One region of the Apibacter sp. B2912 genome, then DNA from elsewhere that is predicted to be linked to it. Evidence: riboswitches for the same ligand, from Rfam matches in the RefSeq annotation. Region 1 holds a riboswitch; the other holds the start of a gene.
The links. Region 1 has a riboswitch for S-adenosylmethionine ahead of GFV01_RS05690 (PLP-dependent aspartate aminotransferase family protein). Riboswitches for the same ligand answer to the same signal wherever they lie in the genome.

Region 1 (7,084 bases):
GTAGGCATTGTACTTATCCTTATCGCTATTGTTTTACTTAATTTAACTTTTATCCTTCCCAAAAGATTAAAAAAATAAAAAATTCAAAAAAAATACAAATAAGATAAAAATAAGGAACTTTTTAACTTACAATAATTTTCATGTAAAAAATATTTTTTATCGCTTGCTTTTCGCCTTTATGCCTCCCGGTAAATATTGTTTCTCATTGATATTTTAAATAACTTGCAAGACAATGAAACAGGATACATTAAAACATAAAGGAAAGAGAAATAAACTAATTAATTTACTTAAGCAAAAAGGAATAAATGATGAAATTGTATTAAATGCCTTAAATAAAATTCCTCGTCATCTCTTTATAGATTCAATATTTGAAGATCTGGCTTATGAAGACCGAGCTTTTCCAATATTATCAAATCAAACGATTTCCCATCCATTTACAGTAGCTTTTCAAACTCAATTATTACACGTTCAGAAAGGAGAAAAAGTTTTAGAAATCGGAACGGGTTCCGGATATCAAACTTCTGTGTTAGTAGCTTTAGGAGCACAAGTCTTTACCATTGAAAGACAAAAAGAATTATTTGAATTCTCCAAAAGAATCCTTAAAAAAATTAATTTCACTCCTAAACATCAAATTTTTGGCGATGGATATTTAGGTCTTCCTTCTTTTGCTCCTTTTGATAAAATTATAGTGACAGCGGGGGTTCCCACCATGCCTAAAAAGTTATTGGAGCAATTAGCAGTTGGAGGGGTCATGGTTATTCCTATAGGAGAAAAAGAGCAAAAAATGTATACCGTTCTAAAATTAGATGAAAATACATTTGAGACTATGGAGTTTGGAGATTATCAATTTGTTCCTATGTTAGAAAATAGAGTGATTGAATAAAAAATCGATTGGTTTCAATTTATAATTTTAAACCGTATCTATTTTACTAAAAAGCATTATGTTTTAATAATTTGAAAAAATATAATCTAATCTAATTTTCTTATTAACAATTGATCTAAAAAAAATCATTTTCAAGATACTCACCAAGAAGCATAAATTTCATAAGAAACGTATAGATAACGTTAGATCGCTTAATTCTCTAAAATGTATTATACAAAAAAGAGTATCTTTGTTTTACTAAAATTCTAAATATGGTCCATTATTTATTAAGAGAACCTAAGTCAGCTACCGAGACGCCTTCATTAATACTTTTACTGCATGGATATGGAAGTAATGAGCAAGATTTGTTCAGTTTTGCAGAAGAATTACCCGATGATGCCTACGTGATTAGTTTACGAGCCATACGAGAAATTAGCATGGGTGGATATGCCTGGTACGATTTAGATTTTACTTCAGGAGCCAAAATGATTAATTCCGACCAGGCCATTGAATCGCAAAAAATTATTATGAAATTTTTGGATCAAATCCAAACTAAATATCCTTTTGATACTAATTCCATAACCTTGTTAGGTTTTAGTCAAGGAGCTATCCTCTCTTTTTCATTAGCATTACACCATCCAAAAAGGTTTAAAAAAATAGCCTGTTTAAGTGGATATCCGGATCCGGAATTATTGAAAGACGTAAACATGGGGGATGATTTTTCACAATTAGAATTTTTCTTTTCACATGGAAAAGAAGATCCTATTATTCCCATTCAATGGTCTCGTCAATTCAAATCAATATGTGAAGAATTAGATTTAGATTATGAATTTCATGAATACAATGAAGGTCATGGCATAAATTCTGAAAACTATTATGATCTTTTAAATTTTTTGCAATAAGATGAAAATTGGAATTGTTTGTTATCCTACGTTCGGTGGGAGCGGGATAGTTGCCACCCAATTAGGAATGGAGATGGCCGCATTAGGTAATGAAGCTCATTTTATAAGCTATAGCATTCCGGCAAAGCTGGATGTCACCTTGCCTAATGTATATTTTCATCAAGTTTGCGTTAAACAGTACCCTTTATTTGAATATCAACCCTTTTCCTTAGCATTGTCTACAATCATTGTAAATGTTGCAGAAACTTACGGATTAGATTTACTGCATGTGCATTATGCAATACCTCATGCTTATGCAGCCTATTTTGCCAAGCAAATTTTAAAAGAGAAGGGTGTTGACTTACCGGTAATCACTACCTTACACGGTACAGATATTACTTTGGTAGGAAGTCATCCCATTTATAAATCCGGTGTCGAATTTTCGATCAATAAATCCGATTATATAACCTCAGTTTCCCAAAGTTTAAAACAAGATACTTTTGAGGCATTTACTATTAAAAAAGAGATTGAAGTAATTCCGAATTTTATTGATAATTCTGTTAAAATATCAAGCCCGTGTATCCGAAAGAATTTTGCTTCTGAAGATGAAAAATTACTTATCCATGTATCTAACTTGAGAAAAATTAAACGCATTGATGATGTAATGTCGATTTTCAATCTGATACAAAAAGAAGTTAAATCGAAACTTTTGATTGTTGGAGAAGGACCGGAGACAGAAACTATTGAGCATTTAACTAAAGTGTATCATTTGGAGGATAGAATCAAAACATTGGGAAAAATGGTTGATGTATCTTCAATTTTAAGCATTGCAGATCTATTTTTATTACCTTCTGAACAAGAAAGTTTCGGATTGGCAGCCTTAGAAGCAATGGCCTGTGGCATACCTGTTATTTCAAGTAATGCCGGGGGAATTACAGAAGTTAATAAAGACGGTTTTTCAGGATTTGTATCACCTGTTGGTGACGTTCCTTCCATGGCAAAGAATGCCATTAGGCTGCTGAAAGATGAAAAAATGCTTTCACTTTTCAAAAAACAAGCGAAAGATCAAGCTTTACTTTTTGATAATTCTAAGATAATTCCTATATATAAAGAATTGTATGACCGAGCATTGGGCAATCATAACTAAATAGTTGAATTTACATACTTATCAACCCAATCAGCTGAAAAAAATAACATTTATATTCGGGTCTTTAATCCATGAAGAATGCGCTAATTTATGTAAACAGATGAAGCCTATAAAATAATTACCTGAAAGGCTGCTGTATTGTTCTTCGATGGACTCAAAATCATCAAAACCGGAAAATTGATCGTGATATCTCACATAAACTTTATAAATTTTAGTATCTACTAATTGTAATTGTTTATTTAGATGAATATATTTCTTGTTTTCATATCTGTAATCATACGTTAAAGCTGAAATATCAGAAAGCACGGCAGATCCGGTGGGTTTATCTCCGGCACCTTTACCGATCATCAGTTGCTTTTCAGAAAAAGCACTTTCTAAAACCACTCCATTATATTCATAATTTACATGAGCTAATGTATTTTCTTTTTCTATAAAAGTAGGAGCACAAAAACCCGTAATTTCATTATTATTTTTATTGCATCTTGCTATTAACTTGATTGTTAAATTTCTTTGACGAGCAAATTCCAAGTCGAAATCACTTATTCTTGATATTCCAAAATTAAATATAGATTCCGGTTTAGTAATAAGTCCAAAAGCATGAAAAAGAATAATACACAATTTATATTTAGGATCAATTCCTTCAACATCTAAGGTAGGATCTGATTCTGCGAATCCTTTTTCTTGTGCTTCTTTTAAAACCACAGGATAAGAAAGTTTTTCATGGATCATTTTGGTTAAAATGAAATTGGTTGAACCATTAAAAATTCCCGATACCGATGTTAATAAATCATTGTCATAATATTCTTCTAAATTTCTGATGATGGGAATACTGGCACAAACAGAGGCTTCATAGAGTAGGGGAACTTGGTATTTTTTTTCCAACTTTAGAAGTTCAGGTAAATGTTCGGCAATCATCTTTTTATTTGCCGAAACTACAGCTTTTCCGTTTTTCATGGCCTCTGAAACAATATCAAAAGCAGCATCAGCGTCATCTATTAATTCGACAATAACTTCAATTTCAGGATCCGATAATAACTCGTATTTATCAGTAGTAAAATACTTTTTATCGATTGATCTCGGTTTATCGGGATGTTTGATACATATTTTTTTAATATTTGCATCTACACTTTCGGCTTCTTCTAACACTTTATACAATCCCGTTCCCACACATCCAAATCCAAAAATTCCTAATTTAAGTTTATTTCTTATCATTCAATTATTCAATTTATAAAATTAACCGTTAATCTAAAGCTTGTTTGATATCATTAATCAGGTCATCTACATTTTCAATTCCTACCGATAAACGAATTAAAGAATCTTGAATTCCTGTTTCTTTACGAACTTCAAGAGGGGTTGATTTATGGGTCATGGTGGCAGGATGGCTACCCAAACTCCTAACATCGCCTAAATTTTCAGCTAAAAGGAAAATTTTGGTACGGGTTAAAAAAACTTTTGCCGCTTCTAATGTATCGTCTTTTAAACTAAAAGATACCATCCCGCCAAACCCTTTTTGTTGTTTGGACGCAATATGATGGTTGGGATGATTTTTTAATCCCGGATAATATACTTTATCTACTTTGGGATGTGTAGTTAAAAATTCAGCAATTTTTTGAGCATTTTGTGAATGTTTTTCCATACGCAGAGATAGAGTTTGAATTCCGCGTAAGGTTAACCAACTATCAAAAGGAGAGAGAACACCACCTGAGGTATTTTGTAAATATTTTAATTCTTCGGCTATTTTAGGATCTTTCACAACTATAAATCCGGATAAAACATCTCCATGTCCTGAAAGATATTTAGTTCCACTGTGTACAACAATATCTGCTCCTAAACGTAGCGGTTGTTGTAAAGCAGGAGATAAAAATGTATTATCTACAATTAATAATGCTCCCACTTGCTTGGAAATTTTAGCGATTTCTTCAATGTCGGATATTTTTAAAGTTGGATTTGTAGGGGTTTCCAGCCAAATGAAGCGAGTTTTATTTGAAACTGCTTGTAAGACATTTTGAATATCAGTAGTATCAATAAATTTAGAGGTTACACCAAATTTATTATAAACCGTAGTAACTATTCGATAAGTACCTCCGTAAACATCATTTACAGCAATAATTTCATCCCCTTGTTTTAATAACTTTAAAACACAATCCGTTGCAGCCAATCCCGATGAAAAAGCAAATCCAGCAATACCGCCCTCTAATTCAGCAATGGCTTGTTCTACCACTTTACGGGTAGGATTAGCCGTTCTTGTATAAGCAAATCCTTTATTAACATCCGGTTCTTCCTGAACATAAGAAGAGGTTTGGTAAATAGGAGTAGAGATAGCTCCGGTAAGCACATCAGGTGTAGAAATATGTACTAATTTTGTTTCTAATTTCATGACTAGGTTGTTTTTTCTAATTAATAAATGCTTTAAAATTCATTAATCATCATAAAACAACTTATACAAGATTCCCATTTAAATGCTAAATTATGAATTAGCTTCTTTATGTAGGTCGAAAGAAGCTCGTATTATTTGTATTTGTATGTAAGCTGTTTCGACTTATCTTTCCTTTACGGTTGGATGCAGCACCTACTCATATAAGAGGGTTGCTAAGGTATCATAGGGCCAATTCCCTCCACCTTTCTTGATAAGTAATTTTATTAATGATCGCTAAATATATTACAAAGATACGTTTTATTTTTTAATTTCCAATAAAAAACGATTTTATTATAATATTTATAAAGGTAATGTATTTTTAATAATCATTATAATATAAGATATAAAGTATGCTAGATATAAATCAATTTACCTACAGAAGCATTTAAATAACCGTCGAAATTAATTCTAAGTTTAAAAGAATACAATTTTTTGCAATGGTAAATATTTTATACTAAGGTATGATTTATAGTAAGATCAATAATAATATTTTGCAATGTAAAAGATATTTTAACAACCCATTCATTAGATACTGATTTTATTAGTTGGTAAGCTTTTTTAATACATTTTCAATCATTTGCATTCGACTGTCTAATTTTTGTGACGCAGCATCTAATGTAAACCCTTCTTCCAATAATTCTTTTATTAGAATCATTTTTTTAATATTTTCATAATTGTATCTTCTGTTTTTTCCTTCCTGTTCTGTAAGACTTTTGATAATTCCTTTATCTTCCCAATACCTAATTTGTCGGGTAGGAATTCCCGTTATTTGAGAAACTTCGCCAATGCCCACAATTAATTGCTCTAAAAATTTAAAATCGAAAGATAAATGATTGGTTTCGTTCATTTTGTAAATTATTTACATTATTTGAAGTAAATATACAAAATAAAAGTTAAATTTGTAATTGTAAATAATTTACATAAAATGTAAATATTTAACAATAAAATATAATTAAAATTTAAATATTATGTTCATAGACAAAAATGTTATTATAACCGGCGCTACAGAAGGAATAGGCTTGGGAATTGCTCGTGCTTTCGCCCAACAAAGAGCAAATCTTGTTCTAATTGCCAGAGATCCTCAAAAATTAAACAACATCAAAGAAGAATTTTCGTTGTATCACGTAACTGTATCTTTGATTTCTGCGGATTTAACGGAAATTGAAAAATTATCTTCAGTTGGTAAACTAATTTTAGAAAAAGTAAAGACAGTTGATGTGTTAATTAATAATGCTGGAATCGGTCGTTTTAATCCTTTTGAAGAAACATCTGAAGATTTATTAGATAAACACATTAATCTTAATATGAAAGCGCCTTATATACTGACTCAAAATTTGTATCAATCTTTGAAAAAATCCAAAGGAAATATAATTAATATTTCATCTTATTTTTCACACAGAATGTTACAGGGAAGAGAATCTACTGCTTACTCCATGACTAAGGGTGGTATAGATTCATTTACTAAATCATTGGCTTTTGAGGCAGGAAAAGATGGAATTCGGGTTAATGCTATTGCTCCGGGAAGTATCGATACGCCGCTTCTACGATATAATTTAGAACAGTTAAGCGAAGAAGGGAAAACAAATTTTCATACAATGATTAAATCTATATATCCGATGGGTAGTATTGGAACGGTAGAAGATATTGGGGCGGCTGCTGTTTTCCTGGCATCCGATCAAGCCCAATGGATTACCGGAACGATCTTATCAGTTGATGGTGGGTTAACAACTAATTAGTTAATAAAAGATAGCATAAAAAAATATAAAAAAACCAATCCG
Region 2 (7,084 bases), on a different contig from region 1:
TTGAACCAAATAATACATTTGAAGAAGCATTTCTTATTAATACAAACACAAAATATGAAGCTGCAATTGGTACTCATAACGATCTGGATTACTATAAATTTAATTTAAGTGAAAAAGGAGATATTTTAGTTAAGTTAGATAACCTCACAAAAAATTATGATATTAAAATATATAATTCTTTAAAAGAAGAAATAGGAAGCAGTCTAAATATTGGTGATGCCAAAGAAGAAATAAATATTTTAAATTTGGATAAAGGAATCTATTACGTATATATTTATGGAAAAGATGGTGAATTTGATCCAACAAGCTGTTATAATCTAATTGTTAATTTTTATCCATTAAAAAATAATCCTGATATAAGTAATAATGAAGATTCTATTATATTATATCCTAACCCTGTCCATGATGTATTAAATATTAAAGGAATTAATAAAGATAAGGAAAAATTTACAACTTTTACTATTCTTGATAGTAGTGGACGAATAGTTAAAAAATTGCAAACAAAGGTTGATGATATAATTCCTATTAATGTCTCAGAATTATCTCCAAATCAGTATTATTTACAAATTCAAGGAAGAAATTTCAGATTCATTAAAAATTAAGTTTTTAATTATTAATTAAAAAACCGAAAGACAAATCTTTCGGTTTTTTTTATATTCATTAAACTGATATTATCAATCAACTCTTTTTTTATCAAAAAAATAAAGGGTCATACCAGCTCCTATGATTCCTAATCCAATAATACTCTCCCGAGGATGGTTAACAAAGGTAAAATACAAAATATAAAAGCTGAAAAGTAAAAAGATACCGGGCATTAGTAAAAAAATATTTCCTTTAAAAAGTACCCGATCTTTTTTCTTAATAAATAAAGAAGTACTCACAGCAGCCGTAGAAAGAAGTTGAAGTACAAATGCTGTGTAAATAAAAATTTCTTCAAATTTACCACTCAATATTATTAGTATACTGATAAGGGTATGAGCAACTACAGCCCAAATAGGTATTCGGTTTTTATTTTCTTTACCTAAATAACTCCAAAGATGATTTTCTTTTGCTGTTGCCTGGGTTACTCTCGATCCAACCCACAAATAGCCACTAATTGTTGAAACTAATTGCAATGCAATCAAATAACTTATCCATTTTACTCCCCGAACACCTAAAATATTGGTAAATGCGATATTGGCAATGTCTTCTTTTCCTTCCATTTGTTCGATTGAAGCATGTTTTAAAAAAACAAAATTTACCAACACATAACTTACTGTTACAAAAACAGTTCCTATTATCAACGCTTTGGGAAGATTAACTTTTGGCTTTTCAATTTCTTCAACAATATAAGAGGCAGAATTCCAACCGGTATAAGCGTAGGTAACAAACACTAACGAACTGGCAAAAGCCGGAACGATAATTTCATGAGACCAAGAATTATCCCATAATAATGCATTAGTAGGAGACGGACTTATCGAAATTCCAATTAAAATCAGTACTACAATGAATGCTACCTTAAGAACGGCAAATATATTTTGAAAACGACTGCTTACCTTTAGGCTGAAACATTGAAATACAGCAATAATAATGATAATGAGAATTGCTGTACTTCTTTCATTTTCAAAACCCAAATATTTAGCCATAGCCAATGCTGCTAAAGCAATTGGCCCGGAGAAGCCAACTATAAGCGATACCCAACTGGTGATGTATCCCATAATGGGATGATAAGTTCTAGAAAGATAAATATAATCTCCTCCCGATTGCTTAAAATGAGCTCCCAATTCCGCGTAGATAAAAGCACCTATTAAAGCCAGTATTCCCCCGATTGTCCATAAAAGAATAATGGTAAACGTATTGTGTAATTCCGGAACTTGATATCCTAAACTTGTAAACACTCCCGTTCCTACCATATTGGATATGACTATGGCAGTTGCTGTCTTCCAGCCTATTTTTTTCATATTTATGTTAAATATATAAGTCTAAATTTAGAAATTCATAGAAAGCTTAATAAACCAATTAGCTCCGGTTGTACCCATCTGTACCGGTGCATACTTGAAAACATTATAATAAGAATTTTCATAGATTTGCTTATCCGGAAAGACATCAAAAATATTATTTCCGCCCATCGTTAGTATTAAATCTTTTCGTATGGAATAACTGATACTAAAATCGGTTACTAATTTTGGATCGTGATGTTGTACCGAACCGTATGGATAACCATCTCTCGTAACTTTACCGAAATAGGTATTTCTTACTAATAAATTCCATTTCGAAACTGAGTAATTGAAGCCTAAAGTTGCCTTTGCTTTTGGACTTAAAGATTCAATTATATTGGTTTGATCGGGACCAAAATATTCATTTCTGTCTCCTTCAAAAACTTTGGGAAAATGATAATTAACAATTTCTGTTTCTGTATAGTTTCCTGATAAACTTATATCCAGATTTCCCCTTCCTAAACCAACTTTATATGTAGCCACTATATCAATACCTTTCGTTTCCGTATCCACAGCATTAGTAAAAAATCGTGCTCCTTCCACTCCATAAGATTCTACTTTTGCATTAACAAATTCACTAGTGAGTACAATACGATCTTTAACTTTGATATAGTAAGCATCAGCCGTTACATATATTTTTTTAGAAGGTTTAAATGTTAAACCGGCACTCGCATTTATAGATTTTTCTTCTTTAAGTTTATCAATACCTAATGCTTTTGCCAAAGGACTGTCATTTCTAAATATACCTTTAGAAACAACTCCTGATCCCGACGATGAGATACTGGAAAAAGAATTATTGAAATATTGCTGTTGCAGAGACGGGGCTCTGAATCCATTACTGAAAGCTCCCCTTACAGCAAATCCGTTTACATATTCATAACGCACCGCCAACTTTCCTATCCAAGAATTACCAAAATCGGAATAATGCTCATATCTTCCTGCCAAATCACCGGTAAATTTTCCTTTTTTAAATGCTACATCCGCATAACCGGATGCATTATTTCTGTCCTCCTTTAACGCATTTTCAGGAGAAAATCCTATAAAACCTTGAGCTCCCCCCTCTCCCAGTATATCGGTGGGAAGGGTAGATGCTGTTGCCGGACTACCAAATTTATCGTAACGCATCCATGAGCCTTCTTCTCCGGCTTTTATTCTATACTGTTCGTATTTAAATTCTCCTCCGAAGGCAATAGAAAGAAGTGTATTTATTTTTTTAGAAATATCCAGATTGATAATATTTTGCATAAACTCATGTCCCCCTGCTTTAAATTCCGTTGGAGAATGTATACCCAATGAAGCGTTGTTTGTATTCGTAGCCTTATAATTAAAGAGGTTTTCTCCAAAGGTATTACTTATATCTACCATCCAATTATTATGCATATATCTTATTCCCGTAGAGTTAGAAATATCATAAATAGTGGATTTTAATAAAGGTTGAAATCCTATCGGATAAAGTTCTTTAACTACATTAGTTTTTTCACTGGGAAGTCTTCGGAATTCAGCTCCTTCTCCTTGTCTTAAACTTGCTCCGCCGAATGAGTAGAACTCATACTTTTCGGATAATGGATAAATGGAATTTATAAAAAACTGTTGATTTTTAATTTGAGCATCTCCTGCCCTGAAACGGAAGTCTTTTTGGGTTAAACCCATTTCTGCCATAATTTTTTCATCGTTTATTCTGGCCTGATTGGGATCCGGTGCAAAATCATAGGCAAAGTTATCGCCAAACTTGTCCAGATTATTATCATAAGAACGATTGGTTTTATTTCTTTGGCTGACTACAAAAGAAAGATTGATACTTCCTCCTTTATCTCCTAATTTAGCCCCATAATTTCCGCTAAAATTGTAAGTTTCCCCGTCATTTCTATTAGTTAATCCATAGGAGATGGATGCCGAGCCGCCCTCAATCTTTTTTAAAATAATATTAATTACACCGGCAATGGCATCCGAGCCGTATTGAGCTGCCGCACCGTCTCTCAAAACCTCTATTTTTTCTATTGCTGAAACGGGTATGGCACTTAAATCTGTACCCACAGATCCATTACCTACCGTATTTTGATAGTTGACTAATGAGGTAGTATGCCGTCTTTTTCCATTCACTAATACCAGAACCTGATCGGGCCCCATACCTCTCAAGGTAGCCGGATCAATATGTTCCGTTCCATCGGAAGAAGATTGGCGAACTGAATTGAATGAAGGTACTAAATAATTTAATAAGTCGTTAACGGTTAATTGAGGAGATGCCTTTTCTATTTTTCTGACATCTATTACGTCTATGGCAACGGGAGAATTTACTTTGGTTCGTTCTGAATTTCTGCCACCGACTACAACAATCTCTTCAAGATCAAGGGAATCTACGGCTCGTTTTTCTTGAGCATCCACATAATTGGTAAATTCTAAAATTAAACTTACCATTAACAAAGAAACTTTTTTCATTATTTTTCTTACAGTTAGTAAATTATATTTATTAAAACTGTATCAAGAAAAACCGGAAAGGAAAAAAGAAATTATTCACAACTCAACACACTCACAACTCGCGAATCACTCATCTTTCCCCTCGGGGCTGGAATTAGCACCAAGCCTAAGCAGGCCGGTTGCCAAGGTTTCACAGGGCCAGTCCCTCCACCTTTCTTGATAAGTGATGTAAATATACCATAATTTTCATAATAAAATAATTTTATATTATATTATTTTACCTCTAAGATAAAGAAATAAATTTACTTTATCTTAAAAAATCTTACCAAGAAAATTATTCCTATTCCAAACAAGGAAATGAAAGTAAAAGATATTTGTAATGAAAATTTTTCAGCTAAAAAACCAATGCAAGGAGGACCTAGAAAAAAACCGATAAAACCAATGCTGGTAATAACTGTAAGCGCTTGTTCGGGCGAAGCAGTTTTTGAATTTCCCGCTAAGGTATATACTAAGGGTACCACTGCAGATATTCCCAATCCAACAATAATGAACGAAAGAAATGTGGTTAGCAATGTTGGAAATAGAACTGCAAAGACCATACCTATAAAAATTAAAGATCCGCTGATAATCAACGTAATTTTTGAACCGAATTTTCGAACTATAAAATCAGAAATGAATCGTCCGCAAGCCATGGCTGCCATATAGGCAGTCAATCCATATCCGATATATTTTTTATCGGCTTTCACTATATTCCTCATATATTCATTGGACCAATCGGTCATCGTTCCTTCAGAAACCATAGCAAAAAAAGCTAGAAATCCTAAGACAATAAGATTTTTATCAACTCTGATAAATTTTGATTTTTTTGGTAATTCCATTGGTTCTTCTTTGGATTCATCCGGCAACAAATATCTGAATAACCAAAGGGAAACCAGAATTCCTATGGAAGAATATAAAATAAAATGCTCAGAAGGTGGTATGTTTTTAGCAATCATTACCGCTCCTAACCAAGAAGCAAAAAAACCTCCAATGCTCCAAGTACCGTGCATGGAGCCTATTATTTGGCCTTTATAGGATTTTGACACATTAACAGCTTGTGTATTTATAGCTATATTGGTTAAATTACCTATGGCCCCGTAGGCTATTAAATTGAGTTTCAATTGCCATAATTCACCGCAAAATCCAATCCCGATTAAAAATATAAAGTAAAGAATGATAAATATAAGAGTCGATTTTTTACTGCCCAGCTTTTTTATAAGATTACCGGCAAAAGGTAATGTAATAAGTGTTCCGATGGATAAAAATAGTAAAACCAATCCCCAGTTGGAATCGGAAACATTCATCGATAATTTAATCGTTGGAATTCGTGAAGCCCAAGTCGCGGAACTGCCTCCAAAGAAAAAAAATACAAGGGTTACCGCCATTCTGGGCAAATGCTTTTTGTATATCATTGTTAATTCTCTCGGATTTTTATTGGATTATTCATTTATCATTAACTCCGCGCATTTATAACATAAAAAAGCCTGCTTGATTCAATCAAACAGGCTCTTCATTAATTATCTTTTTAATCTTTTGTCGGGGATTCTTTTTCCACCTCCCGTATTTTAATTTCCGTACTGTCTTTTTCTTTATTTAATTCAATATAGAGATGGTCTCCATCATGTATCGATGAATTGATAATTTCTTCAGCGATCACATCTTCCACATATTTCTGGATTGCTCGTTTAAGCTGACGTGCACCGAAATTTTTGTCCCATCCTTTTTCAATGATGAATTCTTTAGCTTCCGGAGATAATTCTACTTCATATCCAATTTTAGCAATTCTATCGTACACATTTTTCAATTCTAAATCTATAATTTTGGATATATCTTCCTTTTCCAAATTATTAAAGATGATAACATCATCGATCCTATTTAGGAATTCAGGAGCAAATGTTCTCTTTAAAGCGTTTTCTAAAGTAGATTTTGCTCTTATATCGGAAGATGATTTTTTGGCAGAAGTTCCAAATCCAACACCGTCACCGAATTCTTTGAGTTCACGAGTTCCGATATTGGAAGTTAAAATGATTATTGTATTTCTAAAATCTATTTTTCTTCCCAAACTATCCGTAACATGTCCGTCATCTAAAATTTGCAAAAGGATATTAAATACATCCGGATGCGCTTTTTCAATTTCATCTAAGAGGATTACAGCATATGGTTTTCTTCTTACGGATTCTGTCAATTGACCTCCTTCTTCATATCCTACATATCCCGGAGGAGCTCCAACTAATCTAGATACGGCAAATTTTTCCATATATTCACTCATATCTATTCTAATGAGAGCATCATCTGAATCAAATAATTCTCTGGCAATAACTTTTGCTAATTGAGTTTTTCCAACTCCGGTTGCTCCTAAGAATATAAATGTACCTATAGGCCTGTTAGGATCTTTTAATCCGGCACGATTTCTCTGAATGGCTTTTACAACTTTGTTGACCGCTTCGTCCTGACCGATAATTTTACCTTTCATCAGATCTTTCATCTGAGCAAGTTTTTTAAGCTCTCCTTCTGCAACTCTTTGTACAGGTACACCGCTCATCATTGAAACTACCTCTGCAACATTGTCTTCGGTTACTATCTCCCGATGTTCTCTTGAAGATTTCTCCCATTCTCTTTGTGCATTCGCTAATTTTGTTTCAATCTCTTTTTCG

Region 2: another riboswitch for S-adenosylmethionine. It lies ahead of GFV01_RS09395 (TonB-dependent siderophore receptor); the one in region 1 lies ahead of GFV01_RS05690 (PLP-dependent aspartate aminotransferase family protein).

Annotation. Positions count from the first base shown of each region.
Region 1 covers NZ_WINV01000002.1:541,670-548,753, reverse strand. The annotation lists gene GFV01_RS05715 (DMT family transporter) at 1-78, shown strand, start outside; gene GFV01_RS05710 (protein-L-isoaspartate(D-aspartate) O-methyltransferase) at 233-883, shown strand; gene GFV01_RS05705 (alpha/beta hydrolase) at 1,135-1,764, shown strand; gene bshA (N-acetyl-alpha-D-glucosaminyl L-malate synthase BshA) at 1,766-2,890, shown strand; gene GFV01_RS05695 (homoserine dehydrogenase) at 2,921-4,102, opposite strand; gene GFV01_RS05690 (PLP-dependent aspartate aminotransferase family protein) at 4,131-5,267, opposite strand; SAM riboswitch class I at 5,427-5,524, opposite strand; gene GFV01_RS05685 (MerR family transcriptional regulator) at 5,848-6,153, opposite strand; gene GFV01_RS05680 (SDR family NAD(P)-dependent oxidoreductase) at 6,275-7,042, shown strand.
Region 2 covers NZ_WINV01000006.1:78,031-85,114, forward strand. The annotation lists gene GFV01_RS09385 (C10 family peptidase) at 1-602, shown strand, start outside; gene GFV01_RS09390 (APC family permease) at 675-1,940, opposite strand; gene GFV01_RS09395 (TonB-dependent siderophore receptor) at 1,968-4,412, opposite strand; SAM riboswitch class I at 4,519-4,617, opposite strand; gene GFV01_RS09400 (MFS transporter) at 4,694-5,842, opposite strand; gene GFV01_RS09405 (ATP-dependent Clp protease ATP-binding subunit) at 5,956-7,084, opposite strand, start outside.